Regions from separate parts of the Duganella caerulea genome, predicted to be linked through region 4. Evidence: predicted binding sites of a transcription regulator. Region 4 holds the regulator's gene; each other region holds the start of a gene.
The links. Region 4 encodes LexA, which represses DNA repair genes until DNA is damaged. Its sites were predicted from a motif close to ACTGTATNNNNATACAGT; they were not measured.

Region 1: the regulator LexA is predicted to act here: its motif matches at 6,241-6,258, upstream of ACUJB0_RS06760 (PA0069 family radical SAM protein).
Region 2: the regulator LexA is predicted to act here: its motif matches at 2,865-2,882, upstream of dinB (DNA polymerase IV).
Region 3: the regulator LexA is predicted to act here: its motif matches at 1,592-1,609, upstream of ACUJB0_RS04920 (error-prone DNA polymerase).

Annotation. Positions count from the first base shown of each region.
Region 1 is NZ_BPWJ01000002.1:433,681-441,348, forward strand. It holds gene ACUJB0_RS06735 (methyl-accepting chemotaxis protein) at 1-58, shown strand, start outside; gene ACUJB0_RS06740 (tRNA-uridine aminocarboxypropyltransferase) at 95-763, shown strand; gene ACUJB0_RS06745 (Hsp70 family protein) at 746-3,613, opposite strand; gene ACUJB0_RS06750 (Hsp70 family protein) at 3,616-5,469, opposite strand; gene ACUJB0_RS06755 (DUF2760 domain-containing protein) at 5,466-6,041, opposite strand; gene ACUJB0_RS06760 (PA0069 family radical SAM protein) at 6,273-7,433, shown strand; gene ACUJB0_RS06765 (O-methyltransferase) at 7,425-7,668, opposite strand, start outside.
Region 2 is NZ_BPWJ01000007.1:306,703-314,370, reverse strand. It holds gene ACUJB0_RS22110 (SPM autocatalytic domain-containing protein) at 1-547, opposite strand, end outside; gene ACUJB0_RS22105 (recombination-associated protein RdgC) at 720-1,616, opposite strand; gene dinB (DNA polymerase IV) at 1,698-2,849, opposite strand; gene ACUJB0_RS22095 (substrate-binding periplasmic protein) at 2,954-3,787, shown strand; gene ACUJB0_RS22090 (helix-turn-helix domain-containing protein) at 3,784-4,635, opposite strand; gene ACUJB0_RS22085 (nuclear transport factor 2 family protein) at 4,674-5,030, opposite strand; gene ACUJB0_RS22080 (MFS transporter) at 5,101-6,381, opposite strand; gene ACUJB0_RS22075 (S9 family peptidase) at 6,440-7,668, shown strand, end outside.
Region 3 is NZ_BPWJ01000002.1:33,263-40,930, reverse strand. It holds gene ACUJB0_RS04920 (error-prone DNA polymerase) at 1-1,583, opposite strand, end outside; gene ACUJB0_RS04915 (TonB-dependent receptor plug domain-containing protein) at 1,783-4,185, shown strand; gene ACUJB0_RS04910 (LysR substrate-binding domain-containing protein) at 4,280-5,164, shown strand; gene ACUJB0_RS04905 (porin) at 5,286-6,359, shown strand; gene ACUJB0_RS04900 (MFS transporter) at 6,445-7,668, shown strand, end outside.
Region 4 is NZ_BPWJ01000002.1:152,906-160,573, reverse strand. It holds gene ACUJB0_RS05540 (replicative DNA helicase) at 1-710, opposite strand, end outside; gene rplI (50S ribosomal protein L9) at 833-1,285, opposite strand; gene rpsR (30S ribosomal protein S18) at 1,320-1,610, opposite strand; gene priB (primosomal replication protein N) at 1,626-1,931, opposite strand; gene rpsF (30S ribosomal protein S6) at 1,950-2,336, opposite strand; gene lexA (transcriptional repressor LexA) at 2,548-3,186, shown strand; gene ACUJB0_RS05510 (serine hydrolase domain-containing protein) at 3,190-4,305, opposite strand; gene ACUJB0_RS05505 (hypothetical protein) at 4,377-4,871, opposite strand; gene ACUJB0_RS05500 (cystathionine gamma-synthase family protein) at 4,929-6,173, opposite strand; gene purF (amidophosphoribosyltransferase) at 6,229-7,668, opposite strand, start outside.

The sequences.
Region 1 (7,668 bases), 280 kb from region 4:
AGTGGCGCCCAAACGCACGACCGCGGCTTCCAGCGAATCCGACTGGGAAGAGTTCTAAACAGCGCGGCCCACGCCTTCGGTACAATGGCGGCCTATGACGACCAGTACCGGCGGCGACGCCGCTCCAGCCACTCCACGACCCACGCGCGCGCAATGCGCCACGTGCCTGCGCCCGCAGCGGACCTGCATCTGCCGCTGGGTAGCGCGCTTGCCGAACACGGTGGAGGTGCTGATCCTTCAACACCCGATGGAAGTGAACAACGCCAAGGGCAGCGCGCGCCTGCTGCATCTGAGCCTGGCCAATAGCCGTCTGGAAGTAGGGGAGACGTTCGCGCCGGAGCACCTGCGGGCGCTGTTGTCGCCCGAGCGCCGCAGCGTGTTGCTGTACCCCGACACCGCCGAGGACAAGTCGCTGGGCCTGACGCCCGCGCAGCCATTTGATGCGGACTGGCTGCGCGAGCCGCAGCTCCTGCGCCTGGTGGTGCTGGACGGGACCTGGCGCAAAAGCCGCAAGATGCTGTATCTGAATCCGGCGCTGCAAGGCCTGCCTCGCCTGCCTCTGCGCGACACACCGCCGTCGCACTACCTGATCCGCAAGGCGCACCTGCCGGATCAGCTGTCCACGCTGGAGGCCACGGTCTACGCGCTGGCCCAGCTGGAAAACGATATAAACAAATTCAACCCGCTGATCGACGCCTTCGACGGTTTCGTCGCCCAGCAGGCAAGCTACGTGGCGCGGCCGCCGTCAGGCGATCAGCTTTAAGCCAGGAGGCAGGGCCTCGCCCAGCATGCGTTTTTCGTCCGCCTGGTCGAGCTGCACCACCTCGCGCACCATCGCGCTCCAGCTGGCTGGCGCGCCAACGGCGGCAAGGCGCCGCAGGATTTCCGCCCGCAGCGCTTCGCCGATATCGCGCGAACGGTCGCCCGTCATGCGCGCCAGATGGGTGGCCGCGTAACCGGCCGGCTCCACCTTCTTCCAGTCCAGCGACAGGATAACGGCCAGCCATTGTTCGACAACCGCCGACTCCACCACATCATGCGCGCTGCCGTGGAAAGGCTGGCGCGCGCCGACCCGGCTCAAACCCCACAGGAAGCGCGCCTGCGCCGCTTCGGCCTTGCCGGCATCGGCCGCGCCGTTGCGGGTCTTGTTGGCTGCCGCCTTGCTCGCGGCCTTGGTCGCCGCCTCCAGCCGGCCCAGCATCCAGGCGCCGATTTCGGCCTTGTAGTTGCCGGGGATGCGCTCCAGCGATGCGCCCAAGCGCAGCATGTCTTCCTCGCTGCCGTTGACCAGCGTCTGCGGACGGCGTCCGCGTTCCTGGTCGTCGGCCTGCACGTTGAAGGCGAAATCGTCCAGCACGCGCAGCTGCGCCTCCACACTCAGGCCGCCGGCCACGCGGCGCCACAGCGTCCACCATTCCGCGCAGACCTGGCTGTCCTTGTGGTGCTGGACACCGGTGTCGAACATGGCCCACAGCTGCTCGATGCGCCACTCGTCCAGCGTGTAGCCGAAGCCGGGACGCAAGCAATAGCCGCTCAGGTTCAGCCACGCGCGTTCGTGCTCGGACGAGCGGCGGCGGCCTTTGGCGCGCTGCATCAGCGCGTCGAACAGGCGGCGCAGCAGCGGCGTGGCCCAGCTTTCGCGGCTGCCCAGCAGATGTTCGAGCTGTGTGCGCAGTTGTTTGACTTCCTTGATGTCGACCTGCTGCGCGCGGCTGCCGAAGATGCGATCAATCTTGTCGATGGCCGCGTCGAAGCCTGCCGGCATGGGCGCTTCTTTCGGCGCTGCGGTATCGCTGTCCTCTTCGACGGCCGCACCGCGCAGCTGGAACTCCAGCAGCCAGCGCTGGCCGCCTTCGATGGCGACGCAATGCACGTCCAGCGTGCCCACCTCGCTCAGCGTTGCGGCCAGCTGCACCGGGATCTCCTTGCGGGCATCGGCGGCGCTGCTGTCGCGCAGCACGGTGGCGATAGGCGGCAGCTGGACGTATTCGTCGGCTTGCAGCTCGACCAGCTCACCCGCTTGCGGCGGCGCGGCTTCGGAAATCGAGGAGGCCAGATGGAAGCGTACCGGCCGTCCCAGACGCAGCGCGAAGGTGCGGTCGGCCAGCAGGATCTCGCGGTTCTCCGCGCTGCCGCGTGGCAGGATGCAGATGGCGCGGCGCGGCTTGTCGTGGCGCGCCTCGTCGTCCAGCAGCAGGAAGTAGCTGCGCGGTGAGCCGCCGCCGATCACCGGCGCTTGCCCCGCCTGGCCCAGCGCGTAGGCGACGCCACCGCGCGCCACCGCCACGTCAGGATTGTCGTTGTGCAGAACGGTCAGCGGCTGGCCGCGCCAATTGGCCAGCGTGGCCTCAAGCCGCGCGGCCAGCGCGTGGGCGCGGAACACGCCGCCGTTGAGCAGCAGCGTATCGGGAACGGGGATGGAGTCGTCCGCAGCGATGCCCAGCGCCTCGCGCGCGGCGGCCGCGTGCTGGCGCAGGAAGCTGGCCAGGTGGCGCGTGATGGCCGCATCGCTGGCATAGGGCAGGCCGAATTCGACGATGGCGCCACGGCCGCGCTGCGCCGGTTCCCGCGCTGCGTTGAGCGGGAAGAATCCATCCACCACCAGCGCCGCGACTTCATCGCGCGTCAGCTCGGCCGAGCGCGAGCTGCCGATCAGGCGCGAGCCGGAGCCGAGCAGGGTGACGGTGGTGCGCTCCGGCGCGTCGGCCGCGAGCAGCAGTTCCTTCGCGGCCCGGCAGCGTTCCGCCAGCTGCGAAAGCCGGCTGGCCGACAGGCGTGCTTGCGTGGCGTCGCCGCCAGCCATGCGCGCCTCCACCAGATGCGCCAGCGCCAGGTCCATATTATCGCCGCCAAGTATCAGGTGGTTGCCCACGCCGATGCGGCTGATCCGCGGCTGGCCGTCGACTATTTCGACTTTGATCAGACTGAAGTCGGTCGTGCCGCCGCCGACGTCGCAGACCAGCACCAGGCGCGTGGCCGCGAGGTCCGCAGCCAACGTGGCGCGCTGGAGGAACAGCCAGTCGTAGAAGGCCGCCTGCGGTTCCTCCAGCAAGCGCAGGTCAGGCAGGCCGGCGATGCGCGCAGCCTCCAGCGTCAACGCCCGCGCGCCTTCGTCGAACGACGCGGGGATCGTCAGCACCAGCTGTTGATGTTCCAATGGATGCGCAGGGAAGCGCGCATTCCACGCCGCTCGCACATGCGCGAGGTAGGAAGCGCTGGCCGCCACCGGCGACACCTTGGCCACATCGGCCTCGGCGCCCCACGGCAGTATCTGCGCCATGCGGTCCACCTGGGGATGCGACAGCCAGCTCTTGGCGCTGGAAACCAGCCGCCCCGGCACCTGCGCGCCCAAGGTACGCGCCAGTCGGCCAACCACCACTTGCGGCAGACCCGCGACATCGGCCGAGGGCCACGGCAGTTGCAGGTCGCCGTCCGCCAGCTCGCCCTGCGCCGGGTGATAGCGCATCGACGGCAGCAGCGCGCCGGCGCCGACTTCGCCCGGCGCCACCAACTGCTCGATTTCGAACAGGCGTATCTGCGCGCTGCCTGGTTCCGAATAAGCCAGCACCGTGTTGGTGGTGCCGAGATCGATGCTGACGACGTATTGGCTCATGCTCAGGCTTGGGCACCCGCGCGCACGTCGAACTCCACCTTCCAGCGCTGGCCGTCGTTGGCCACCGCCTGCAGTTCCAGCGTGCCGGACTCGGTCGCCATCGCATGCAGGCGCACCTGCACCACGTCGCTGACGGTGCGGCCTTCGGTCGACAGCGTCGCCTGGATCTCGTTCAACTCGATCAGTTCATCGGCGCTCCAGAAGTCCAGCAGGTCGCCGATCTGGTCCTGCCGGCGCACCGATGACCCGAAGAAGCGGAACTGCACCGGCTCGCCGACCACCAGGCCGAACTCCTGGTTCGGCAGCTCAATCTCGCTGCCTTCCTCCATGCCGAACGGCGCCACGCACAGCGCCTGGATCGGCGGCTCCATGCCGGGGATGGCCGGCATCGACGATTCGATCGCCACGTAGTACGCACGCGCCGTACCACCGCGAATGCGCACGCCGCTGCCGCGACGCACGTAGCTGTAGTAGGCCGCGCCGCGCGCCACCGCCAGGTCCAAGTCCGCGCCGCCCAGCATGCGCGCAGGCTCGGAGCCCTCCATGTACAGCCAGTCATTGATGGTGCCCATGATGCGCTGCGCCAGCAGCTCCGACTTGAATACGCCGCCGTTGAACAGCACCGCAGTCGGATGCAGGAAGGTCGCGTCGGCGTTTTGCTTGCCGGCGTAGCCTTCCAGTTCGCTGGTGGCGCCGAGCTGGCGCGCCAGGAACGCCGCCAGGTGGCGCGTGATGCCCGCGTCCTGCGCATACGGCAGGCCAAGCTGCGTCAGGCCCGCGCGCGTGCGCACCGCCGGACGCGCCGCCGCATCCACCTGCGGGAAGAAGCCGTCGAGGATGAAGGTGGTCACCTCGTCGCGCGTCAGTTCGGTGCGGATCGAACCGCCGATCAGTTTCGAGCCACGGCTCGGCACCACGATAGGCCAGGTATCCACGCTGGCGTCGGCCAGCAGCTTTTCCTTGGCGGTGCGGCAGCCGTAGGTCAGCGCGCGCATCTGCCACGCGTCAAGCTGCGTGCCATTGGCGGCCAGCTTGCGCGCCACCAGGTGCGCCAGCGCCAGGTCCATATTGTCGCCGCCCAGCAGGATATGGTCGCCCACCGCGATGCGGTGCGGTTCCAGCACGCCGTCGCGTTCCAGCACGGCGATCAGCGAAAAGTCGCTGGTGCCTCCGCCCACGTCCACCACCAGGATGATGTCGCCCGGCTTAACCTCCTTGCGCCAGCGGCCTTCGCTGCCCTGGATCCAGCTGTACAGGGCCGCTTGCGGCTCTTCCAGCAAAGTCAGATTGGTGTAGCCGGCGGCGCGCGCCGCATCGGCCGTCAGTTCGCGCGCGCCTGGATCGAATGAGGCGGGGATCGTCACCGTCACCGCCTGCTCGCCGAACGGCGCGTCGGGGTGGGCCTGTTCCCATGCCTTGCGCAAGTGCGTCAGGTAGCGCGTGGACGCCTCCAGCGGCGAGACGCGCGACACTTCTTCCGGCGCGTCGTTCGGCAGCAGCGCGGAGCGGCGGTCGACGCCTGGATGGCTCAACCAGCTCTTGGCGCTGGAGACCAGGCGGATCGGCGTGGTGGCGCCACGGCTGCGCGCCATCTCGCCGGCCACGCTGGTCTGCTCTTCCGGCGACTGCGGCCATGGCAGGCTCAATTCGCCCGGCGCCAGTTCGTCCGCGTGCGGCAGGTAAAGGAAGGAGGGCAGCAGCGGCAGCTCTTCCACCGTGCCCGGTGCGGTCAGCTGAGGAATGGCCAGCACGCCGTGCTGGGTTTTCTCGCCGTCGCTGGCGCCCAGGTCCACATAGGACAACGCGCTGTGCGTGGTGCCAAGGTCGATGCCGATGGCGTAGCGTGGATCGCTCATAATTCCACCTCCGCCGGCGCCAGGATGGACGCGTCATGCGCTTCCGCCAGTTTCGGCAGGCGCACGTTGGAGGCGCGCCAGCCGCGATGGCTCAAGGCGCCGCGGAACGGCGCGCTGCCGACCACATTGCCGGTCAGGCGCACGGCGCTGGCGTCGAAGCCTTCTTCCAGCACGATGCGGCTGCCTTCGGCCTCGCTGCGCACAGCTTCGATGGTGAAGTGCTCGCGCAGCACCTTGCTGCATCCTTCATGCACCACGCGCGCGGCGGCGCCGATGTCGGCGTCGGAATAAGCGCTCAGGTTCTCCTGGGTGAAGTCGATCAGGCGTGCCTCGCGCTGGAACAGGCTCAGAAGCTGCAGGGCCGCATCCGGCGTGGCCACGCGCAGCGGCGCGGGGGCCGGCGCTGGCTTCGGAGCAGGCGTTGCGACCGGCGCGGCGGCCGGTTGCGGCGCGTCGTCGATGCGCGTCAGGCGCGCTGCGTAGTCGGCGTCGGACAGGGCGCGGAAAAAGGCGCCGATCGCGATCGATATCCTGCTAAAAAAAGACGGCAATGGTTGACTCGAATTGTTCATGTTTGTGTGCTCGTATCGGGTGAGCCGGGGCGCCGCATCGGCGGCATCCTGGCGAGGTGTGGGTTGGGGGCGCGCAAGGCGCGGGGAATTCCATCCCCCGGAAGTCCTGCATGATACCAGCTTGACCACGTTGCCCCCAAGGCAGCAACCCCGCGCGATTGATATTTAGCTTGATATCGCTATTTCAAGCGCATAGAATACTGTCTATATATACAGTAGTTTGGTGCCGCGATGTCCCACGATGAAAATAATCAAGAGCATGTGATGCTGCCGCCGCCCTCGCTGAAGGCGCAGAAGGGCCGTGGCGCGGTGTCAAACCTGCAGGGCCGCTTCGAGGTCAACATCCGCGAGGTGTACGACGACGGCTGGGAGCGCGAGGAGGAGGAGGAAGCAGCGCCGTGGAAGACGGTGGTCACGGACGAACTCTGCAAGTCCATCCTCAGCCGCAACGCCTCGCCGGATTTGCCGTTCAGCGTCTCGCTCAATCCGTATCGTGGGTGCGAGCACGGCTGCATTTACTGCTTCGCTCGGCCCACGCACAGCTATCTGGGCCTGTCGCCGGGCATGGATTTCGAGAGCAAGATCTTCGCCAAGGTCAACGCGCCGGAAGTGCTGCGGCGTGAACTGGCCAAGCCGAGCTACGAGCCGTCCTCGATCGCGCTCGGCGTCAACACGGACGCCTACCAGCCCTGCGAGCGTGAACGCAAACTCACCCGCCGCGTGCTGGAGGTGCTACAGGAATGCCAGCATCCGGTGGGCTTGATCACCAAGTCCTCGCTGATCGAGCGCGACATCGACATCCTGTCCGCGATGGCGGCCAAGGAGCAGGCCGGCGTCGCCATCACGCTGACCACGCTGGACCCGGCCATCGCGCGCACGCTGGAGCCGCGCGCGGCCGCGCCGGCCCGCCGCCTGCGCACGATACGCACGCTGACCGACGCCGGCATTCCTGTCGCGGTCAGCGTCGCGCCCATCATCCCCTTCGTCACCGAACCCGACCTGGAGCGCATCCTGGAAGCGGTGAAGGAGGCCGGCGCCGTCAGCGCCCACTACACGGTGCTGCGCCTGCCATGGGAAGTGGCGCCGCTGTTCCACCAGTGGCTGGAGGCGCACTTCCCCGAGCGGGCACAACGCGTGATGAACCGCGTGCGTGAAATGCGCGGCGGTAAAGACTACGACAGCACCTTTGGCGCCCGCATGAAAGGCGAGGGCGTTTGGGCCGAGCTGATACGGCAGCGCTTCAAGATCGCCACCGAGCGCCTCGGCCTGACCGGGCGCGGCAGCCGCTTCCACAACATGGACGCGTCACAGTTCACGCGTCCGCTGGTGGTGCCGCCGCTTGGCGCGCGCGCCAAGGCGGCCGCCGCTGCCGGGCAGATGGATTTATTCTGAGACCGCCGCACCAATGAGGACGGACAGCTCGACATCCTCCCCGAACGGCAGCGACATATAGCCTGACGCGGGTGAGCGCACCATCGCCACATAATCCGGGTTCATGTCGGCGTTGTCCGCGATGATGAGCGCGCCCGGCCGCAAGCGGCTGCGCACCAGGCCGAGGATCTCGGGGTAGAGCGCCTTGGCGCCGTCGAGCAGCAGCAGGTCGATCTGCTCCGGCAGGTTGGTGGCG
Region 2 (7,668 bases), on a different contig from region 4:
GCGTGCTCAGCGCGGCGATGCCGCGCGTGCCGATGGCGACGATTTCATCGGCCGTCAGCGTCGCCAGCTGGCGCGAGCCCAGCGCGCCCAACTGGGCGGTGCCCAGCAGGGCCACCTGGTCGGACGACAGGCTGGCGAAATTGGCGGTGCTCAGCGCCAGCAGGTCGGCCGTCTCGAAGGCGGCGATGGCGTCGGTGCTCAGGTTGGTGAAGGCCCGGGTGCCCAGCGCGGCCACCTGGGCGGTGGTCAGCGCGGCGACCTGCGCGCTGGTCAGCGCGCCCATGAAGCCCGACGGCAGCGCGCCCACCGCGTTCAGCGTGGCAGCCTTGATGGCGGCCAGGTCGCGCGTGGTCAGCACCGCGACGTTGCTGGTGGCCAGCCAGGACAGCTGGGAACTGCTCATCACGGCAAGGTGGTCGGTGCGCAGCGCCGGCACCTGGAGCGAACTCAACGCGACGATGTCCTCGCTGGTCCACGACAACACATCCTGCGTGCTCAGGGCATTGGCGATCTGGTCGGTGGACAGTATGGGGACGAGGGTGCTCATCGCGAGTTCCTTATTTGATAACACCTTTCACTATAGCAGAATTCGCTCTAATTTCCATAAAGCAACGAATTTATTTTACTGGTTTTTATCAAAAATTACATGAAAAATGCCGCAAAATCAAAGACTTTGCGGCATCCTTAACCAACAGGCAACGGCTTTTGTGGCGCGGCGATCAGGCCTTGGCTTCGCCGCCCAGCGCCTCGACCACGTCGGCCATCAGCTTGGCCAGTTCGCCGGTCATCAGCATGAAGTCGCCGTCGAAGCGTTCCTCGTCGTTGCGGGTGCTCGATTCCTTTTCCGCGATCACGTCCAGCGGCTTGATGCCCTTGATCGCCAGCGACTCGGTCAGCACGAAGGAGATCTTGCTGTCCCAGGTCATGGCCAGGCGCGTGCACTGCTTGCCGGCCGCGATGTGGCGGCGCACCTCGTCCGCCTCCAGCGTGTGGCGCACATAGCGCACCGCCGCCTTGCTCTCGCCGGTGGCGCGCAGCTCGGTATCCATGTCGACCGTGAAGCCGGCCGGCGCGTCGTCGGCCTGCAGCCACTCGGTCATCACGCCCACCGGCGAGCGCTGCACGCGCAGGCTTTCCAGCGGCAGCTTGTCGACCGCCTTGAGCAGCAGCTTGATCACTTCGTCGGCCTTGGCCGGGCTGGCCGCGTCGACCACCAGCCAGCCGTTGACCGGATCGATCCAGGTCCAGACGTTGCTGCGGATCGAGAAGGCGCGCGGCAGCAGCTCGTCGGCCACGCGTTCCTTGAGTTCCTTCATCGCCTTCTTGCCGGGGGCGAAGCCTTGTGCCTCTTCCATCTCGGCGGCGCGCGCCTTGGCGACCTGGTTGATGACGGTGTTCGGCAACAGCTTCTTCTCGGTGCCCAGCAGGATCAGCATTTGCTTGTTGACCACGTGCACCAGGCCGCCGTTCGGGCGGGGACGATCCCAGCCCTGGCGCAGCAGTTCATTGCTGCTGGCCGGGACGAAGGAGTGCGGCTCCAGCGCCGCTTCCAGTTGTTCGGGGGTAAAGGCCCAAGGGGCCGGCAGACGGTAAATCTGTAGATTCTTGAACCACATGTGTTGAGCCTTGTTTCAGTAATGCCAGGGGAGCGCCATTTTACACGGTGATGGCGGCGCTGAACCGAATCTGTTGCTTGCCTAGGCGAACAATTCGCCTTGCCGTGGCAGCGAGACCTGCTGGCTAGAGCCGGGCGGCTCCAGCGTGCTGGCGCGCACGCCCAGCAGGCGCAGCCGGCGTTGCAGCGGCACCCGTTTCAGGCATTCGCGCGCGGCCTGCAGGATGCCGGCCGCGTCCGCCACGGGCTGCGGCAAGGTGACGTTGCGGCTGACGATCTGGAAATCGTCGAAGCGCAGCTTGATGCTGATGGTGCGGCTGACGTAGCCCTTGCGCTTGAGGTCGTCCGCCAGCCGGTCGCACAGCTTGGTCAGGATGGACGACAGCGTGCCTCGGTCCTGGCGCGCGTGCAGGTCGCGCTCGAAGGTGGTCTCGCGGCTGATCGACTTGCTCTCCGAGCTGGTGGAAATGGCGCGGTGGTCGATGCCGCGCGCGGCGTCGGCCAGCCAGGCCGAATAGTGGGCGCCGAAATGGTCCTGCAGCAGGCCGGCGTCGGCGGCCGCCAGCTGGCCGATGGTGGCGATGCCCAGCGCCGCCAGCTTCTCGGTGGCCTTGGGGCCGATGCCGTTGATCTTGCGCACGCCCAACGGCCAGATGCGCGCCGGGATGTCGTCGTAGCCCAGCACGGTCAGGCCGTCGGGTTTTTCCAGGTCCGAGCAGATCTTCGACAGCAGCTTGTTGGGCGTCACGCCGATCGAGCACGACAGCCCGGTGGCGTCGCGCACGGCCTGCTTGATGCGCTGGGCCAGCTCATGCGTCTCGCCTTCCACATGGGTCAGGTCGATATAGATCTCGTCGATGCCCCGGTCCTCGAAATCCGGCGCGATGGCGGCCACGGCGTTCTTGAACAGGCGCGACATCTGGCGGTAGGCGTCGAAATTGACCGGCAGCAGGATGGCGTCCGGCGCCAGCTTGGCAGCCTTCATCATGCCCATGGCCGAACCGACGCCCAGCGCGCGCGCCTCGTAGGTGGCGGTGGTGATGACGCCACGGCCGACATAGTCGCGCAGCCGGGAAAAGGTGTGGCTGCCGTCCGCCTGCCGCACCGGCTGGGCGTCGCGCCCGCCGCCGATCACCACCGGCAGGCCGCGCAGCTCGGGATAGCGCAGCAATTCGACGGACGCATAAAACGCGTCCATGTCGAGGTGGGCGATGCGGCGCTGGTCTTCAACCATGATGCGGAGAAAATTACTGTGAATACATACAGTATTCACTAAAACGCATCAGTCCGCAAGACCCCGCCCCATTTGCCGCCGCCGGGGTTACACTGGAGGCCACCATGACCAAGCGCCTGACCTTCGCACTGCTGAGCATGTTGCTGTCCTCCGCCCCGGCGGCAAGGGCGGCGCCGGACGCCTGCCCGCCGGCCAGCGCCGGCCTCAGCGACCTCGGCTACGCCTCCTACCGCGACGGCTCCGCCATCCGTGGCATCACGGTCGACCTGCTGGAGGAAATCCACCGGCGCAGCGGCTGCGTCTTCCAGCTGGGCTGGTATCCGCATGGCCGGGTGTACGCGCAATTCTTCAGCGGCCAGCTGGACGTGACCGGCGCCGCGCTGCGCAACGCCGAGCGCGACCAGCACGGCGTGTGGCTGCCCTACACTTATTCGCAGTTCGAACTGGTGCTGCTCAACCAGAGCGCCGGCGAGTTCCGCAGCCTGGCCGATTTCGTCGAGCGCAGCACGGCGCGCCTGAACGTGGCGCGCAGCATCGCGTATTCGCCCGCGACGCAGGCGCAGATGGACCGGCTGCAAAAGCTGGGCCGGCTGGAATACGTCAACGACTACGGCGTGGTGTTCCGCAAGATCCTGGCCGGCCGCGCCGACGGCACGCTGGCGCCGCCGGCCATCCACGTGCTGCACCAGCGCCAGTTCCACCTGCTGGGCAAGATGCGCGCCACCGCCTTCGCCGAATCGCCGCGCGCGATGGTGGGCATCTACGTGTCGAAGCAGCTGCCGGCGGTGCAGCGGCGGCGCTATGCCGAGGCGGTGCGCGCCATCGTTGGCGATGGCACGGTGCAGCAGATCTATCTGCGTTATCTGAGCGCCGACACCACCCGCCAGATCTTCGCCGGCGGCGTGCGCGACATCCTGGATGCGATGCCGGCGGACTAGCCATGGCGCGCGCGGAACCACGCGGCGCTGGCCTCGTCGGCCGGAAAGAACGATTCGACGCGCAACTCGTGCACGGTGACATCGTGCGGCGTGCCCAGCGTGGCGATAGTGGTGAACAGGTTCAGCTCGACGCCATCCTTGCGCAAGGTCACCGGCAGGAAGGGCAAGGCGCGGCGGTCCAGGTTGGGCGACGCCTGGCCCAGGCCGTCGACGCCGGGCAGCGCCAGCAGCTCGCCCAGCAAGGTGGTGGCCTCGCTGCCGGGACCGTCGCTCATCGCCTCGCGCTGGATCCAGTGCAGCAGGTCGGCGCCGACCTCCTCCCAGTTGTGCAGGTAGCGGCGCGCGCCGTGCGGATCCAGCATCACCTTGAGCACGTTGACCGAGCCGTCGGTGGGGATGGCCGCGTCGGCCGGCAAGTCCAGCAGCCAGCGCATCATGCCGGCCGCCGGCGCGTTGGCCAGCGCCAGGTTCCACAGGCGATCGACCACCAGCGCCGGATATGGCGCCTGCTGCGCCAGCATGAAGTCCAGCGCCCGCCGCACCGCGCCCAGCTCGGGATCGGACAGCTTGCGCTCCTGGTAGGCCGGCGCGTAGCCGGCCGCCAGCAGCATCACGTTGCGCTGGCGCAGCGGGATCTCCAGCACCATGCCCAGCTTCAGGATCAAATCCTTGCTGGGCTGCGAGCGACCGCTTTCCAGGAAGCTGATGTGGCGCTGCGAGATCGTGCTCTCGGTCGACAAACGCAGCTGGCTGTAGCCGCGCTTGCCGCGCCAGTACTTCAACGCGGCGGCGAAGTCGCTGAAATAATCGGTCGCGCCGTGGGCGCCGGATGGATGCGATGCGGACATGCGGGTCTCCTTATCCGGCAATGATAGCCCGGCTGCGCTCACGCCGCGTTCAGGAAACCGGTGACGCGGGTCAGCCGGCCGTCCTCGCCCAGCTCGGCGACGTCGGTGCCGTGCGCCACCGGCGCGCTGCCGGGCACGGCCAGCGTCCACGAAAAGCGCACCACGTCGTTGTGGCCGTCCGGCGTGCCGTCCAGTTCGAAGCGGAAGCCGGGGAACTGGCTTTGCGCGCCGGCGATCATGGCGTCGATGCCGTCGTGGCCGGCGCCGCGCATCATCGGATCGAGGTAGCGGGCGTCCAGCGCGAAGGCGCGCGCCACCAGCGCGCGGCGGGCGGCGGCGTCGCGTTCGTTCCAGACGGCCAGGTATTGGGTAGCGATGTGGGCTGGGGTTTGCATGGTGATCTCCTTGAGTGGTTGATGTCGAATCGACAGAAACCATTGTCCGGAAATCGCTGCGTGGCGGCGATTACGTCCCAGGTAATCGTCGCGCCACCACCAGCACGGCGCCGGCCACCAGGCTGGCCGCCAGCAGGTAGATGCCGTTGGCCGTGCTGCCGGTCGCGTCCTTGATGGCGCCGACCAGGTAGGGACTGGCGAAGCCGGCCAGGTTGCCCACCGAATTGATCAGCGCGATGCCGGCCGCCGCCGCCGCGCCGCCCAGCATCGCGGTCGGCAGGCTCCAGAAGATCGGGAAGGTGCTCAGGATGCCGGCCGTCGCCACGCTCAGCGCGGCCATCGCGATCACGGTGTTGTCGCTGTAGACGGTGGCCACCACCAGGCCCAGCGCGCCGGCCACGGCGGCCGCGGCCGCGTGCCAGCGCCGCTCGCCGCTGCGGTCCGAGTGGCGCGCGGCCAGCACCATCGCCACCGCCGCCACCGAATACGGAATCGCGGTCAGCAGGCCGATGTCGAACACGTTCTTGACGCCGCTGTTCTTGATCAGCTGCGGCAGCCAGAAGCTCACCCCGTACAAGCCCATCACGAACAGGAAGTACACCAGCGCCAGCAGCCACACCGTGCCGCTGGCGAACACCCGCGCCAACGGCAGGCGCTGCTGGTGCTGGCCGTCCTCGGCGATGGCGCGTTCCAGCATCCGCTTGTCGTCCTCGGTCAGCCACTTGGCGGCGCGGATGCCGTCGTCCAGATAGAACAAGGTCCACACGCCGATCAGCACCGACGGCAAGCCTTCGAGCAGGAACAGCCATTGCCAGCCGCTCAGGCCATAACGTCCAGCGAAGGACTGCATGATCCAGCCCGACAGCGGCCCGCCCACCACGCCGGCCACCGCCACGCCGCTCATGAACAGCGCCACCATGCGCGCGCGCCGATGCGCCGGATACCAGTAGGTCAGGTACAGGATGATGCCGGGGAAGAAGCCGGCCTCCGCCGCGCCAAGCAGGAAGCGCAGCAGATAGAACGTCGCCACGCTGTTGGCCAGCATCAGCGCCGACGAGATCAGGCCCCAGCTGATCATGATGCGGGCGATCCAGATGCGGGCGCCGGTGCGCGTCATCAGCAGGTTGGACGGCACCTCGAACAGGAAGTAGCCGATGAAGAAGATGCCGGCGCCCACGCCGTACACGGTGTCGCTGAAGCGCAGGTCGGCCAGCATCTGCAGCTTGGCGAAGCCGACGTTGACGCGGTCCAGGTAGGCGGCCACGTAGCACAGGAACAGGAAAGGCATCAGCCGCCAGCTGACGCGGCGGTACAAGGGGTCGAGTTCGGCATCGGAAATAGTTGTTTTCATTTGCTTATTTTGCAATACAATTTGTGATCAAAGAACAGCCCGGAACCCCACAGACGCCATGATACGCACCCTGCCCATCCTGCTTGCCCTGCCCGCCCTGCTGGCGTTCGCCGATCCCGCCGCACCGCCGGTCGCCGCCAGGAAGCCATGGAGTCAACGCTACCACGGACAGGCGCTGGCCGACGAATACCATTGGCTGCAAAACCGCCGCGACCCGGCCGTGCTGGCCTACCTGAAAGCCGAGAACGCCCACACCGAGGCCGCCACCGCTTCCATTGCCCCGCTGGCCAAACGGCTGGCGGCGGAGATGCGGAATCGCACCGCCGCCAGCGACTTGACGGTGCCGTCGCGCCAGGGCGATTTCTACTACTACAGCCGCGGCATCGCCGGCCAGCAATACCCGCTCAACTGCCGCCGCCGCGCGGCCGCCGACGGCAGCTATGACGACCATGCGTCGGAGCAGATCCTGCTGGACCAGAACCGCCTCGCTCGCGGTAAAAAATTCTTCGCGCTCGAAGGAGTGATGCCCAGCCCCGACGGCAACCTGCTGGCCTACCGCGCCGACACCAGCGGCCAGCACCAGTTCCAGCTGCACATCAAGGACTTGCGCAGCGGCCGCGAACTGCCGCTGAGCGTGCCGCGCGTGACGTCGATGGAATGGGCGGCCGACAACCGCACCATCCTGCTGACGCAGGCCGATCCGTCCACGCTGCGTCCCGACCGCCTGCTGCGCGTGTCGATCGCGGGCGGCAAGCCGGTGGAAGTCTACCGCGAGCGCGACGGCAATTTCCTGCTCGGCATAGGCCGCACGCACGATGGCCGCTACCTCGAACTGATGGCCGCCAGCTCCGACACCAGCGACACCTGGCTGCTGCCGCGCGACCAGCCCGACGCCGCGCCGCGCCTGCTGATGCCGCGCACGCCGGGCCACCGCTACAACGCCGAGACGCATGGCGACCAGCTCTACCTGTTGACCAACAAGGACGCGCCCAACTTCCGCGTGGTCAGCGCGCCACTGGCCGCACCGCAGGACTGGACCGAGGTGACGCGGCCCGAGCCCGGCACGCTGATCGAGTCGATGGACGTGTACCGCGATTTCATCGTGCTCAACGAACGCGCCGCCGCGCTCAGCCGTCCGCGCATCTACAGCTTCGCCAGCGGACAATGGCGCGGCGTGCAGTTCGACGACGAGGTCTACCTGGCGCAGGCCAACACCGAGGCGGCCGGCGTGGCCGGCTACGACGACACCAGCTACCGGCTGCAATACCAGTCGCCGGTCACGCCGCC
Region 3 (7,668 bases), 120 kb from region 4:
CAGCGCCCTTCCATCGTGGCGGCCTCGATCGGCACCAGGCGCGACAATTTTTCGTGCGAGATGACGAAGCCGCCCGGATGCTGCGACAGGTGGCGCGGGAATCCCAGCAGGGCGATCGCCAGCGCGGCCCACTGCTGGGCCAGTTGCGATTCCGGGTCCAGCCCGCACTCGGCCAGCCGGCCCAGCAGGTCGTGGCGGCTGTCGAACCAGTGGTGCGCCTTGGCCACCTTCTCGACAATCGCCAGGTCCACGCCCAGCGCCTTGCCGCTGTCGCGCAGCGCGCTCTTGGGCCGGTAGCTGATGACCACGGCCGCCAGCGCGGCGCGGTCGGCGCCGTATTTTTTGTAGATGTACTGGATCACCTCCTCGCGCCGCTGGTGCTCGAAGTCGACGTCGATGTCCGGAGGCTCGTTGCGCTCACGGGAGATGAAACGCCCGGTCAGCATGTTGCTGCGCTCGGGATCGACCTCGGTCACGCCGAGGCAGTAGCAGACCACGGAATTGGCCGCCGATCCCCTGCCTTGGCACAGGATGTCCTGCGAGCGGGCGTAGCGGACGATATCGTAGACCGTCAGGAAGTACGGCTCGTATTTCAGCTCGCGGATCAGGTCCAGCTCCTTCTCGATCTGCCCGCGCACCTTGGCCGACACGCCGGCCGGGAAGCGGCCCTGCGCGCCGGCATACACCTCCTGCCGCAGATAGCTGCCCGGCGTGTGGCCCGGCGGCACCAGCTCGTGCGGATATTCGTAGCGCAGCTCGCTCAGGCTGAACTTGCATTGCTGGAGAATGTTGAGCGTTTCGGCCAGCGCCTGCGGCGGATACAGGTTGGCCAGCCGCAGGCGCGAGCGCAGATGCTGCTCGGCGTTCTGCGCCAGCGCGTAGCCGCACTCGGCCACCGGCTTGCCGACCCGCACCGCGCACAGGGTATCGAGGAGCGGCTTGCGCGAGCGCACGTGCATGCAGACATGGCCCAGCGCCACCACCGGCATGCCGTGCTGCAGCGCCACCTCGTCGATGCTGAGGCGGTGCGCCTCGTCCAGCGCGCGCTGCAGCAGGTTCAGCCCCATCCAGCTACGGCCGGGGAACGTGACCTCCATCCATGCCGCCTGCGCGTGCAGGCGGTCGACGTCGTCCGGCTGGAAGGCCGGGTAATGCGGCAGCAGGATCATCAGGCAGCCGGGCAAGCCTTTCAGGTGGGCGTAGGCCGGCGGCGGCGCGGCAAGGTCGGCCGGCGTGAGCAGGTAGCTGCCCTTGGCGACGCGGTTGCGCCCTATGGTGATGAGTTCGCAGAGATTGCCGTAGCCCTCGCGGTCCTGCGCCAGCGCGAGCAGCGACAGCGCCGGACTGCCATCCGGGTTCTTCAAATGGAAATGGCTGCCGATCACCAGCGGCAAGTCGGCGTCCCTGGCTTGGGCGTGAGCGCGCACTACACCGGCCAACGAGCATTCGTCGGTGATGGCCAGGCCGGCATAGTCCAGCTGCGCAGCGCGCGCGACCAATTCCTCTGCGCTGGACGCGCCTTGCAGGAAGGAGAAATTGGTCATGCAGAACAGCTCTGCGTAGGCCGGCAAGATGGTGTTCATGGCAATATACTGTGTTTTTATACAGTATCATACACCCTTCACGGCCATGCCGTCGCCACCCTAAGTAGTACTACGCAGCACACGGCGCCGCGTGGCGCGGCAAAACAACAGTAAATAAAGTTTGCCTGCAAAATTGTCAGAAAACTCATTCACTTATGAGCTATTTGACTAAAATCAAATTTTGCACGGGAGAGAAAACTTGTTCGCTAACACGCCATTACGTCATGCCGTACTGCTCAGCCTGTACGGCGCAGCAGCCCTCAGCCTCGCACCATCCGCCTTCGCACAGACCGCGCCGGAAGCCAAAGCCGACACCGCCATCCAGTCGGTCAGCATCGTCGGTTCGCGCCGCGCGACCAGTTCCTCCACCGACACCGTCGTGCCGGTCGATATCATTCCGATGAGCAAGTCCACAGAACAAGGCGGCCAGTTCGACCTGGCGCAAACGCTGACTTATATCTCGCCATCGTTCAACTCGACCCGCCAGAGCGGCTCCGACGGCGCCGATCTGGTCGATTCCGCCGCGTTGCGCGGCCTCGGTTCCGACCAGACCCTGGTGCTGGTCAACGGCAAGCGCCGCCACACCACCGCGCTGGTCAACCTGTTCGGCGCGCGCAACCGCGGCAACACCGGCACCGACATGAACACCATCCCGCTGCTGGCGATCAAGGACGTGCAGGTGCTGCGCGACGGCGCCGCCGCCCAGTACGGCTCGGACGCCATCGCCGGCGTGATGGACATCGGTCTGAAGAAGAGCAAGGGCTGCGAAGCGGTTGCCGGCTTCAGCGAATACTCCAAGCGCGACGGCAAGAACTACATGACCTCGGCCTATTGCGGCTTCGAGATCGGCAACGGCGGCACGCTCGGCATCACCGGCGAGTACCTCGACCGTGGCCGCTCCAACCGCGCCGACGCCGACAATCCGCGCATCATCGGCGACAGCAAGACCAAGAACCAGACCATCTACCTGAACGGCGAACTGCCGACCGTCGGCACCGGCAAGCTGTACTTCACCGCCGGCGGCCAGACCCGCGACGCCTCCAGCGCCGCCTTCGCGCGCGGCGGCGTCGGCTCCGACGACATCCCGAGCCGCAACTCGGCCGCGATGTACCCGAACGGCTTCGTCCCCTTCATCAACGCCGACATCGACGACCGCTATGCCATCCTCGGCCACCGCAGCATGGTGGGCGACTGGAACCTGGACGTGTCGCAGACCTACGGCTACAACAAGATGAAGTACAACATCAGCCATACGATCAACGCCTCGATCGCCAACAAGGACTTGCTGGCCGGCGGCAAGGGCATCAGCCCGGACCGCTTCGACGCGGGCGGCTTCTCGTTCCAGCAACTGACCACCAACCTCGACCTGAACCACTACTACGACGGCCTGGTCGGTGACGGCCTGAACGTGGCCTTCGGCGGCGAATACCGCAGCGAGAACTACAAGATCTTCGCCGGCGAGCCGGGCTCGTACAACGACGTCGACGGCGTCGGCTTCGGCGGCAACGCCGGCAGCCAGGGCTTCCCCGGCTTCCAGCCAGCCGACCAGGTCAACGCCAAGCGCCACAGCACCGCCGCCTACCTCGACCTGGAAGCGGACCTGAGCAAGATGGTCAAGCTGCAGGGCGCGGTGCGCTACGAGAAGTTCAGCGACTTCGGCTCCACCGTCACCGGCAAGCTGGCCGGCAGCGTGCGTGTGGCCGACAGCGTGCTGCTGCGCGGCTCTGCCAGCACCGGCTTCCGTGCGCCGTCGCTGCAACAAATTTATTTCTCGTCGACCTTCACCGACTTCATCGGCGGCGTGCCGACCGACGTGGTGCTGGCGCCGAACGGCGGCACCGTCGCCAACGCGGCCGGCATTCCGAAGCTGAAGGAAGAGAAGTCGACCAGCTTCACGCTGGGCACGACCTGGACGCCGAACGCCGCGCTGTCCGTGACGGCCGACCTGTACGACATCAAGATCAAGGACCGCATTGTGCTGTCGGGCCGCTTCAACGCCGACACCTATCCCGACCTGGCCGAGCGCCTGGCCAAGCTGGGCGTGGGCGAAGCGCAGTTCTTCGTCAACTCGGTCGACACCAAGACCAAGGGCCTGGACCTGACCGCGTCGCACAAGACCAACTTCGGCTCCAACAAGCTGACCACCTTCCTGGCGCTCAACGTCAGCAAGACCGAAGTGACCGGCATCCACGCGCCGGCTTCGCTGAAAGGCTTCGAGGACGTGCTGCTGTCGGAGAAGGAACGCCTGTACATCGAGCAAGGCGCGCCGCGCTCGAAAGCCACGCTGGGCTTCGACTACGTGACCGGTCCATGGGAAAGCGACCTGAAGATCATCCACTTCGGTCCGCAGACGCTGGGCACGTTCACCGGCACGGCAGGAGGTGCACCTAACCAGCACTACGAGTCGAAGACCTCGGCCGACCTGAGCTTCACCTACACCATCAACAAAAACATGAAGTTCACCTTCGGCGGCAACAACATCTTCAACGTCAAGCCGACGTCGCAGAACGCCGACGAGACCGACAACGGTTTCAAGTATGAGAGCGTGCAGTTCGGTCTGAACGGCGCGTCGTACTTCGGCCGCCTGTACGTCAAGTTCTAAGCTTCTGCGCGCGGAATCTTCCGCGCATGTAGACTAGCCCCGAAAGTTGCCTGCAGCTTTCGGGGTTTTTTTATGCCGTCACGAAAGGTGGAAAATGTTTGAGATCAGCCAGCTGCGCTGTTTTGTCGCCGTGGCCGAGGAGCTGCACTTCAGCCGCGCGGCCGAGCGGCTGAACATGACGCAGCCGCCATTGAGCCGTCAGATCCGCCTGTTGGAGCACAACGTCGGCGCCGAGCTCATCGAACGCAACAGCCGCATGGTGCGGCTGACCGCCGCCGGCAAGGCTTTCCTGCCGGAGGCCGTTCGCATCCTTCGGCTGGCGCATGAGGCGGCGCTCACGGCGCGCCGTGCGGCCAAGGGTGAACAGGGGCATCTCGCGATCGGCTTCACCTCCGCGTCAGGCTACAGCTTGCTCCCCGAGGTAGTGCGGCGGCTGCGCGAGCACTGCCCCGGTGTGTCGCTGACGTTGAAGGAACTGGTCAGCACGGCTCAGGTCGAGGCGCTCAATTCCGGCGAGCTGGACCTCGGCCTCATGCGCCCCCACACGCTCAACGCGGAACTTGAAACCATCCCGCTGGTGACCGAGTCGCTGATGCTGGCCATCCACGAAGACGATGCCGGCAACTGGCCGCTGGAGCCCACGCTGCAAAGCCTGCAGGGCAAGCCTTTCGTGATGTACTCGCCGTTCGACGCGCGGCCGTTTCATCACATGCTGAGCGAGCGGTTCGCCAAGGCTGGCGTGGAGCCGGACGTCGTTGAACATGTGGGCCAGGTGCATACCATGCTGGCCCTGGTGCGCGCCCGCCTGGGTGTGGCATTGATTGCCGAAGGCGCGGTGCGGCTCGGATTCAACGGCCTGGTGATGAGAAAGATGGCGACCGAGCCGGTGCACATGGTCTGCGTCCACCGGCGCGACAACGAAAACCCCGTGCTACGCGTCTTTAAACGCGAGGTGCTGCCAACGTTTCATGTCGATTGATCCCGCGCGGCGATTCATTAATTGAATTGCTGGCGACACTCTTTGGTTTGGTGATGCATAGACGCCAGCCTATGATTGATTTGCAAGCCAATCATAAAAATACACAAATCAAGGAGACAGCATGAAACTAGCGGCAGCTATTGTCCTCGCCCTGGGCGCAGCCACGGCACACGCCCAATCCAACGTCACGATCTACGGCATCGTCGATGCCGCCATCGTCGGCGAACGCGGCGGCAACGCCGGCAACCTCACCAAGGTCACCAGCGGCGCCGGCTCCGCCTCGCGCCTCGGCTTCCGTGGCACCGAGGACCTGGGCGGCGGCATGTCGGCGTTCTTCACGCTGGAGGCCGGCACCAAGATCGATACCGGCGAGATCGACGCGGCCGGCACCATATTCAACCGCCAGGCCTTCGTCGGACTGAAAAGCGATCTCGGCTCGCTCGCCCTCGGCCGCCAGTACACGCCCTATCACACCACGCTGGTCAATATCGTCGACCCGTTCAGCACGGGTTACGCGGGCACCTCCAAGAACCTGTTCCCGGACTCCGGCACGAACGTCCGCACCAGCAATACGATCAGCTATGCCTCGCCTCGCGTGAATGGCGTCGATGGCGAACTGTCCTACAGCGCCGGCGAGCAGACCAATATCCGCGCCGGCCGCCAGTTCGGCGGAGCGATCGGCTACGCCACAGGTCAGTTGAGCGTGCGCCTGGCCTACAACAGCAAGAACTCCGACGTGGTCGCCAGCGGCAGCACGCCGGCGGTGGACCGCACGCTGGGCCGCAACACGCTGCTGGGCGCGAACTACAACTTCGGCTGGATCAAGGTCCACGCCGGCTACGGCATCGACAAGGGCTACAACGCCGCGCCGCTGGGCAACTCGAACAATCCGTATGGCGGCGTCAAGCCGACCGCTTCGACCGATGGCCGCGACTACCTACTGGGCTTCAGCATGCCGGCCGGGATGGGCACCGTGCTGGGCTCGGTGATGCACAAGGACGACCGCACCAGCTTCAACCAGGACGCCAATTCCTGGGGCATCGGCTACCTGCATCCCCTGTCGAAACGCACATCGCTGTACGCGGCGTACGCCCACATCAGCAATAAAAACGGCGCCGGCTACACGGTCGCCAACAATACGGAAAGCGGCACCGGCAACACCGGCTACAACCTCGGCATGCGCCACACCTTCTAAACCGGCATAACAAGAGACAGGGCATACCGTGGAACAAGCTCAATTCACCAAGCCGCAAACGCGCAAGCGCTGGGTCATCCTGGCGATGCTGTTTGCGATCACCACCATCAACTACGCGGACCGCGCGACGATTTCGATCGCCGGGCCGGACATCAAAAAGGCGCTCGGCCTGGACGCGATCCAGATGGGCTTTGTGTTCTCGGCGTTTGCCTGGTCCTACGTGCTGGCCCAGCTTCCGGGCGGCTGGCTGCTGGACCGTTTCGGCTCGAAGATCACCTATTTCTTCAGCATCTTCCTGTGGTCCACGTTCACGCTGTTCACCGGCGCGGCGGGATTCGTGACCGGCGGCGCGGCGGTGGTGCTGCTGTTCGTGCTGCGCCTGCTGGTCGGCGCCGCTGAAGCACCTTCGTTCCCGGGCAACAGCCGGATCGCCTCGTCGTGGTTCCCGACCCACGAGCGCGGCCTGGCCGCCGCCGTGTTCAACTCGGCACAATACTTCGCCACGGTGCTGTTCGCGCCCATCATGGGCTGGCTGGTGCATTCCTATGGATGGCAAAGTGTCTTCTTCGTCATGGGCGCGCTGGGCATCTTCATGGCGTTTGTCTGGCTGAAGACGATCTACGGTCCAAAGGATCACCCAGGCATCAGCGCCAGTGAGCTGCAGTACATCCAGCAAGGCGGCGCGCTGGTCGACCTGGAGAGCGGAGCGCACGCCGCCCAGCCCGCGCAGGTCAACACCATGGCTTGCATTAAGGAGCTGCTCTGCAGCCGGATGCTGCTGGGCGTGTACATCGGCCAGTATTGCATCACCACGCTCACCTATTTCTTCCTCACCTGGTTCCCCGTGTACCTGGTGCAGGAGCGTCACATGACGATCCTGAAGGCCGGCTTTGTCGCCTCGCTGCCCGCCATTGCAGGCTTCCTGGGCGGCGTCAGCGGCGGCTGGCTGTCGGATCGCTTGAACAAGGCGGGCTATTCCCTGTCGGTGTCGCGCAAGCTGCCCATCGTGATCGGCATGGTGCTGTCGATGAGCATGATCGCCTGTAACTACATCGAGACCGATATGCTGGTGGTCGCCATCATGTCGCTGGCCTTCTTCGGCAAGGGCATCGGCGCGCTGGGTTGGGCAGTGGTGTCGGACACCTCGCCCAAGGAAGCCGGTGGGCTGAGCGGCGCGTTGTTCAACACCTTCGGCAACACCGCAGGCATCACCACGCCCATCGTGATCGGCTATATCGTGCAAAATACAGGCTCGTTCTCTGGCGCGCTGGTGTTTGTCGGCGCCAATGCCGCGATGGCCATCTTCAGT
Region 4 (7,668 bases):
ACGTTCTCGGCGATGTTCATCGAGAACGCGGTCTTGCCCATCGACGGACGGCCCGCCACCACCACCATGTCGCCCGGCTGCAGGCCGGAGGTCATGCGGTCGAGGTCGATCCAGCCGGTCGGCACGCCGGTGATCTCGGAGCCGGAATCGCGCGAGTACAGCTCGTCGATGCGCTCGACCACCTGGGTCAGCAGCGGCTGCACCGGCAGCCAGCCAGCCGCGCCGCGCGCGCCCTGCTCGGCGATGGCGAAGATCTTGGACTCGGCCTCGTCGAGCATCTGCTTGACTTCCTTGCCCTGAGGCGTGAACGCCTGGCCGGAAATTTCGTCGGCCACCGTGATCAGCTGGCGCAGGATGGAGCGATCGCGCACGATCTCGGCGTAACGGCGGATGTTGGCGGCAGATGGCGTGTTTTGCGCCATCGCGTTCAGGTAGGCCAGGCCGCCCACGTCTTCCGCTTTGCCCAGCTGAGTCAGGGTCTCGAACACCGTGATGACGTCGGCCGGCTTCGAGCCATTGATCATCTTGACGATCTGCTCGTAGATGATGCGGTGGTCGTAGCGGTAGAAGTCTTCGGGGTGCATCATGTCCGCAATGCGGTCGAACGCCGCATTATCGCGCAGCAGGCCGCCGATGACGGACTGTTCTGCTTCGATGGAATGCGGCGGGACGCGGAGTGAATCGACTTGCGGATCGGAGGGGGCGTTCATGGCGCGAATTATACCTGCTTGCTTGAGCCGTATTACAAATTTATGACGAGAAAAAAGCCGGGCAAGCCCGGCTTTTTCAAAGGTGTTGCAACACTGATCAGACGTTTCCGCCTGAAAAAGTATTAGGCAGCTTCGCCCACGACAGCAACGGTCACTTCCACCACCACGTCGGTGTGCAGAGCAACGCTGACTGGGTGCTCGCCAACGGTCTTCAGAGGACCGGTAGGCATGCGCACGGCAGCTTTTTCAACAGCGAAACCAGCTTTGCTCAGGGCTTCAGCGATGTCGAAGTTGGTCACGGAACCGAACAGACGGCCGTCAACACCAGCTTTTTGCGAAACGTTCACGGTCATGCCGTTCAGTTTCTCGCCTTGGGCTTGAGCGGCAGCCAGCTTTTCAGCAGCGGCTTTTTCCAGTTCAGCGCGCTTGACTTCGAATTCAGCAACGGCGGACGCGGTAGCGCGGCGAGCCATTTTTTGCGGAATCAGGAAGTTACGTGCGTAACCGTCTTTGACTTTAACGACTTCACCCAGGTTGCCCAGGTTGACGACTTTTTCTAACAGAATGATTTGCATAGTTCTTCTCCAGGATCTTATCTAGACGACGCAATTAAGCGTGGTGCAGATCGGTGTAAGGCAGCAGCGCGAGGTAGCGAGCGCGCTTGATTGCGGTGTCAACTTGACGCTGGTAGTGCGCCTTGGTACCGGTCAGACGTGCTGGCATGATTTTGCCGTTTTCCTGGACGAAGTCTTTCAGGGTGTCGACGTCTTTGTAGTCAACTTGTTCTACGTTTGCTGCGGTGAAGCGGCAGAATTTCTTACGCTTGAACAGTGGGTTTTGTTGCTTGCGCTTTTCTTTCAGCTTGAGCTTGTTTTTGTCGAACTTTTTACCGAATGCCATTTTAGGCTCCTGTATCTAAATTGAGCTGTCTGGGACAGCACTAAAATCAATGATGTGAAACACCAGGCTTTTGCTATTGCGATTCTTCTTGTTCAGGAAACCGGTGAACTGATACATGCCTGCCAGTGGCGCCTGACTGAAGCGGCCTGAAATCTCGCCCGCGGCAACCGCGGCAACTTCAAACTCGCTCAATCGGGCGATGCCTGCCTCGACCTGCTGCGACCGGTGCTGGAGTACAGCGTTCACGATCGGCATGCCGGCCGGGGTGTAGCGCAAGGCGTCCCGTTCGGCGATCAAGGCAATCAACTGGAGCTGATTCAGCTCGGTTCCCGGTAACAATTAGGCCGCAGGAGCAGCAGCGGCTGCTGGAGCTTCGGTGCGATGCGATTTCGCCGCATCTTCACGTTGTACCGACTTCATCATCGGCGAAGGAGCGGTTTCCGCTTTCTTCATCTTGACGGTCAGGTGACGCAGCACGGCATCATTGAATTTGAAGGCGGTTTCCAGCTCGACCAGGGTCTCGTTGTCGCATTCGATGTTCAGGCAGATGTAGTGTGCTTTAGCCAGTTTCTGGATCGAGTAAGCCATCTGACGACGGCCCCAATCTTCAACACGGTGCACGGCGCCGCCGCGGGTCGTTACGGTGGTTTTGTAACGCTCGATCATGGCGGGCACTTGCTCGCTCTGGTCCGGGTGGACGATAAATACTATTTCATAGTGACGCATGCAAACTCCCTTAAGGACTGTGAATATAGCCCACCCTGGCGTCAAGACAGGTGTGGGAAGAGGTAAGCCCGCGACTATATCAGCTTTCCCGGCAAAAGACAATCCGCCCGCTCCATGAATTTATTTCGCTCAAAGCAACAAATTCCCTTGCTTTTCGCTTCACACTGTACAAAAATACAGACTGTCTATATACACAGGCCTAAAGCACTCTATGATCAAGCTCACCGCAAGACAGGAACAAATTCTCAATCTGATCAAGGATGCCATCGAGAACACCGGCTTCCCGCCGACCCGAGCCGAGATCGCCAATGAACTGGGCTTCAAGTCCGCCAACGCGGCCGAGGAGCATTTGCAGGCGCTGGCGCGCAAGGGCGCGATCGAGATCGCCGCCGGCACCTCGCGCGGCATCCGCCTGCTGGGCGTGCATGCCGAGCCAGCCACGCCCAAGGTACCGGTGTCGCTGATGATGTCGCTGCCGCTGATCGGCCGCGTGGCCGCCGGCTCGCCCATCCTGGCGCAGGAAAACCTGGAGACCAGCTACAGCGTCGATCCGGCCATGTTCTCCTCCAAGCCGGACTACCTGCTGAAGGTGCGCGGCGAGTCGATGCGCGACGCCGGCATCATGGACGGCGACCTGCTGGCGGTCAAGAAGGTGGACAGCGCCAAGAACGGCCAGATCGTCGTGGCCCGCATCGGCAACGATGTCACGGTCAAGCGCTATCGCAAGACCGGCTCCACCGTCGAGCTGCTGCCGGAAAACCCGGACTTCAAGATCATCAAGGTCGATCCCGAAGCCGACGAGTTCGCGCTGGAAGGCCTGGCGGTCGGCCTGATGCGCAGCTGGCACTAAGTATTACATCGACATCGGCTTCGGCACGATGAGCGGGAACGCGCTATTGAGCGCGCGCCTGGCGATATCGTCCGAGCCCATGTGCGAGTTCGACATCAGCACCACGCCCCGCTGCGTGCTGGTGTCGAAGCCGATGTAGGTGCGGTAGCCGCCCGTGCCGCCGTTGTGCCAGACGATGTGCGAGCCGTGCTGCTCCAGCACATGCCATCCCAGCCCCACCGATAATTCAGGCTTGCCTTCGACCGTATGACGCGGTTGATGCGCCGCCTGCATCGCACCGTACAGCGGCGTCTTCCGCAGTCCCATATTCGCTCCCACAAACTTCAGCATGTCCGCCGTCGACGAGCGCAGCGCGCCCATGCCTGCCAGCGCCGGCATGTCCCAGTTGGCCGCCACCCTGCCCGGCATGTCGTAGCCGGTGGCCAGATGCTGGCGCATGGACGGCGTCAACGCGATGGCCGTGCTGGACATGCCCAGCGGGCCGGTGATGCGCTGGCGCACCAGGGTTTCGTAGTCCACGCCAGCGCGCAGCGTCAGCGCATGGCCCAGCAGGCCGACGCCGGCATTCGAATACTCGTAGCGTTCGCCCGCCGCGCGCGTGGGCGTGTAGCCGTGCACGAACTCGTACAACTGCGGCACCGTGTAGTCGGCAAAGGGGTTGTTCTCGTCCCTGGGCGCGATGTTGCCCGGAATGCTGGGGATGCCGGACACTTGCGACGACAGGTCGGTCAGCGTGATCTGCCGTCCGCCGAAGGCCGGCGGCGCCGCGGCGGCCGGCAGGTAGCGCGCCACTGGATCGGCCAGGCTCACTTCGCCACGCAGGGCCATATCGCTGAGGATGGTGGCGGTGAACACCTTGGTGATGGAGCCGATCTCGTAGACTGTGTCCGCATCGACCGGCGCCCCGCCCTCGCTCAGGCTGCCGTAGGCCAGCACATGGCTGCCCTTGGCGTCGATGATGCCGACCACCATGCCGGTACCGGCGTGGTCGATATCGACGCGGGTTTTCATCATGGCGAGCAGTTCGGCGTCGCTGGCCGGTGCGGCGTGGACGACAGTGGCAAGGAATGCGCCGCCCAGCAGCGCCAGCATTTGTTTCGAACGGAATGGTGTAGTCATGCCACGCAGACTACCAAACATCAGCATGTATTGAACAGACAATCTTGCATCAATTTCCGCCATTCGGCCGGCTAGCGCTTGCCGGCGGTCTCGGGCTGATGCGACAGGTCGCGCGCGCTCAGGGCGAGATCGCCTTGCCTGCCCTCCAACGCGCTCTGCGCCAGGGTGACCGCGTCAGCCTGGCGCTTGGCCTCGTCCGCCACTTGCACGAACACCTGGCTCATCAAGGCTTGGGCGGCGCCCATCTCATCGTCCGTCATCAGGTCGGCCAGGTCGGCGGGGATGCTCTTGCCGACCGGGAGCGCGGCGTTGTAGTTGGCCAGGAATCGATCGTAGCAGTCATGCCAGGCGGCCAGCGCCTGCGTGAGCGCCGGTCCGCCGGCCGTGGCCGGACGCATCGGGATGTTGGGCGCCTTGCAGTTGAAACGGGCCAGCGCGATGTCGGCGCCGTCGTAGTGGCTGGTGTAGTACTCGATCTCGGCCTGCCGCGCCTGGCGGCTGGCCTGGTCGCCCGCGAAGGCGCTACTCGACAGCACGGTCAATGCCAGAACCCATGCTGCCTTCATATCGCCTCCGCGCTTAGCAAAATTGAAAGCTTAGATTATCACAACTTGAGGCTGCGCTCAGCAAGCTTCCAGCGCGCAGGTGAAATCGTCCAGCAGATCGTCGGTATCCTCGATGCCGACCGATACCCGTATCAGCGACTCGGCGATGCCCATCGAGGCGCGGCGCTCGGCCCCCATCTCGTAGAAAATCGTGTGCGCCACCGGGATGATCAGCGTGCGCGTGTCGCCCAGGTTGGAGGCCGGGATCGCCAGCTTCAGGCGGTTGAGGAAGTCGAAGCAGTCGATGCCGTCTTTCAGCTCAAAGCTCAGCAGGGAGCCGAAGCTGCGGAACAGCTCGGCGGAGATCGCGTGCTGCGGGTGCGATGCCAGGCCGGGATAGTAGACGGCGGCCACGCGCTCGTCGCTTTCCAGCAGGCGGGCCAAGGCCAGCGCATTGGCGCTGGTGCGCTCCATGCGCAGCGCCAGCGTTTCGGCGCCGACGGCGATGTGATGCGCCGCTTCCGGCGCCAGCGAGGCGCCAAAGTCGCGCAGGCCCTTGGCGCGGATCTGCGCCAAGCCCCATTGCAGCGGCGCGGCTTTCTTGTAGTTCTCGTAGATGTTGGCGAACCGGGTCCAGTCGTAGACGCCGGTGTCGGTCAGGCTGCCGCCCAGCGCGTTGCCGTGACCGCCGATCGACTTGGTCAGCGCGTTGACCACCAGCCCGGCGCCCACCGCTTTCGGACGGAACAGGTAAGGCGTGGTCATCGTGTTGTCGACGATGTAGAGGATGCCGCGTTCCTTGCACAGCTCGCCGATGCGCTTCAGGTCCGCCACTTGCGTGCGCGGGTTGGCGATGGTTTCGACGAACACCACGCGCGTCTGGTCGGTGATGGCGGCTGCCACGTTGGCGACGTCGGTGGCGTCGACGAACGACACGCCCACGCCCTGCGCCATGGTGGTCTGCCACAGGCTGTTGGTGTTACCGAACAAGAACGACGAGGACACCACATGGTCGCCCGCGCGCAGCAGCGACTGGAACACGGCGCCGATCGCGCCCATGCCGGTGGCGAAGCAGATCGTGCCGACGCCCTGCTCCATCTTGGTGACCTTGTCTTCCAGCGCGGAGATGGTCGGGTTGCCCTGGCGGCCGTAGCGGAAGCCCGGCTCCTTGCCCTGGAAGACAGACGCCAGCTGGCGCGCGTCGCCATAGCCGAACGCGACCGAGGTGTGGATGGGCTTGTGCAGCGAACCGTGCTCGATGCCCTTCTGGCGATCGTTGTGCAGGATGGTGGTGGTGAAGCCGTAATTCTTCTTGTCGTTCATATTCGCGTATTCAAAAAAAAAGCCCGGTGCGGCGTGAACCGCACCGGGCGCGACATCAGCCTTCGGCGGTCGCGAGATTCAGGTTCAATTGCGAGCGGCCCGCGTCCTCGGGGGCGGAGGCCTTCGGATGGTGGCGCGCGTACTCCAGCTTGTCCAGGTAGTCCTTGGAGATGTCGCCGGTGACGTACACGCCGTCGAAACACGAAGCCTCGAAGTTCTTCAACGCCGGATTGACGTCGGAGATGGCGCGCTTCAACGCGTCGATGTCCTGGTAGACCAGGTGATCGGCGGTGATCTCGCGGCACACTTCCTCGGTGCTGCGGCCGTAGGCGATCAGCTCGTCGCGGGTAGGCATGTCGATGCCGTACACGTTAGGGAAGATCACCGGTGGCGCCGCCGAAGCGAAGATCACTTTCTTGGCGCCGGCTTCGCGCGCCATCTGCACGATCTCGCGGCTGGTGGTGCCGCGCACGATGGAGTCATCCACCAGCAGCACGACCTTGTCCTTGAACTCGGAAGCGATGGCGTTCAGCTTCTGGCGCACGGACTTCTTGCGCGCGGCCTGGCCCGGCATGATGAAGGTGCGGCCGATGTAGCGGTTCTTGATGAAGCCTTCGCGGTATTCCACGTTCAGCGCCAGCGCCAGCTGGATCGCGGCGGGACGCGACGAATCCGGAATCGGCATGACGACGTCGATCTCGCCATCCTTGAATTCGCGCTTGATCTTCTCGGCCAGGTACTCGCCCATTTTCAGGCGGGTGGCGTACACGGAGGCGCCGTCGATGACGGAATCCGGACGGGCCAGGTAGACGAACTCGAACACGCAAGGATTGAGCGATGGATTGTCGGCGCACTGGCGCGAGTGCAACTGCTTGTCGGCGTCGATGAAGACGGCCTCGCCCGGCGCGATGTCGCGCACGAAGCGGAAGCCCATGCCTTCCAGCGCCACGGACTCGGAGGCGATCAGGTACTCGGTGCCCTGCTCGCTCTCGTTGATGCCCAGGCACAGCGGACGGATGCCGAACGGATCGCGGAAGGCCAGCAGGCCGACGCCGGCGATCTGCGCCACGGCAGCGTAGCCGCCGCGCACGCGGCGATGCAGCACGGTCACGGCGTCGAAGATGGTGTCGGCGTCGATCGAGATGCCGGTGGTGGCTTTCTGGATCTCGTGGGCCAGCACGTTCAGCAGCACTTCCGAATCGGAATCGGTGTTGATGTGGCGGCGGTCGTTCTGGAACATTTCCTTCTTGAGCTGTTCCCAGTTGGTCAGGTTGCCGTTATGCGCCAGCGTGATGCCGAACGGCGCGTTGACGTAGAACGGCTGCGCCTCTTCCTCGCTCGACGAGCCGGCGGTTGGATAGCGGCAGTGACCGATGCCGGAATTGCCTTGCAGCGTACGCATGTTACGGGTACGGAAAACGTCACGAACGAGGCCGTTGGCCTTGTGCATGGCGAACATGCTGCTGTGATTGGTCGCGATACCTGCCGCATCCTG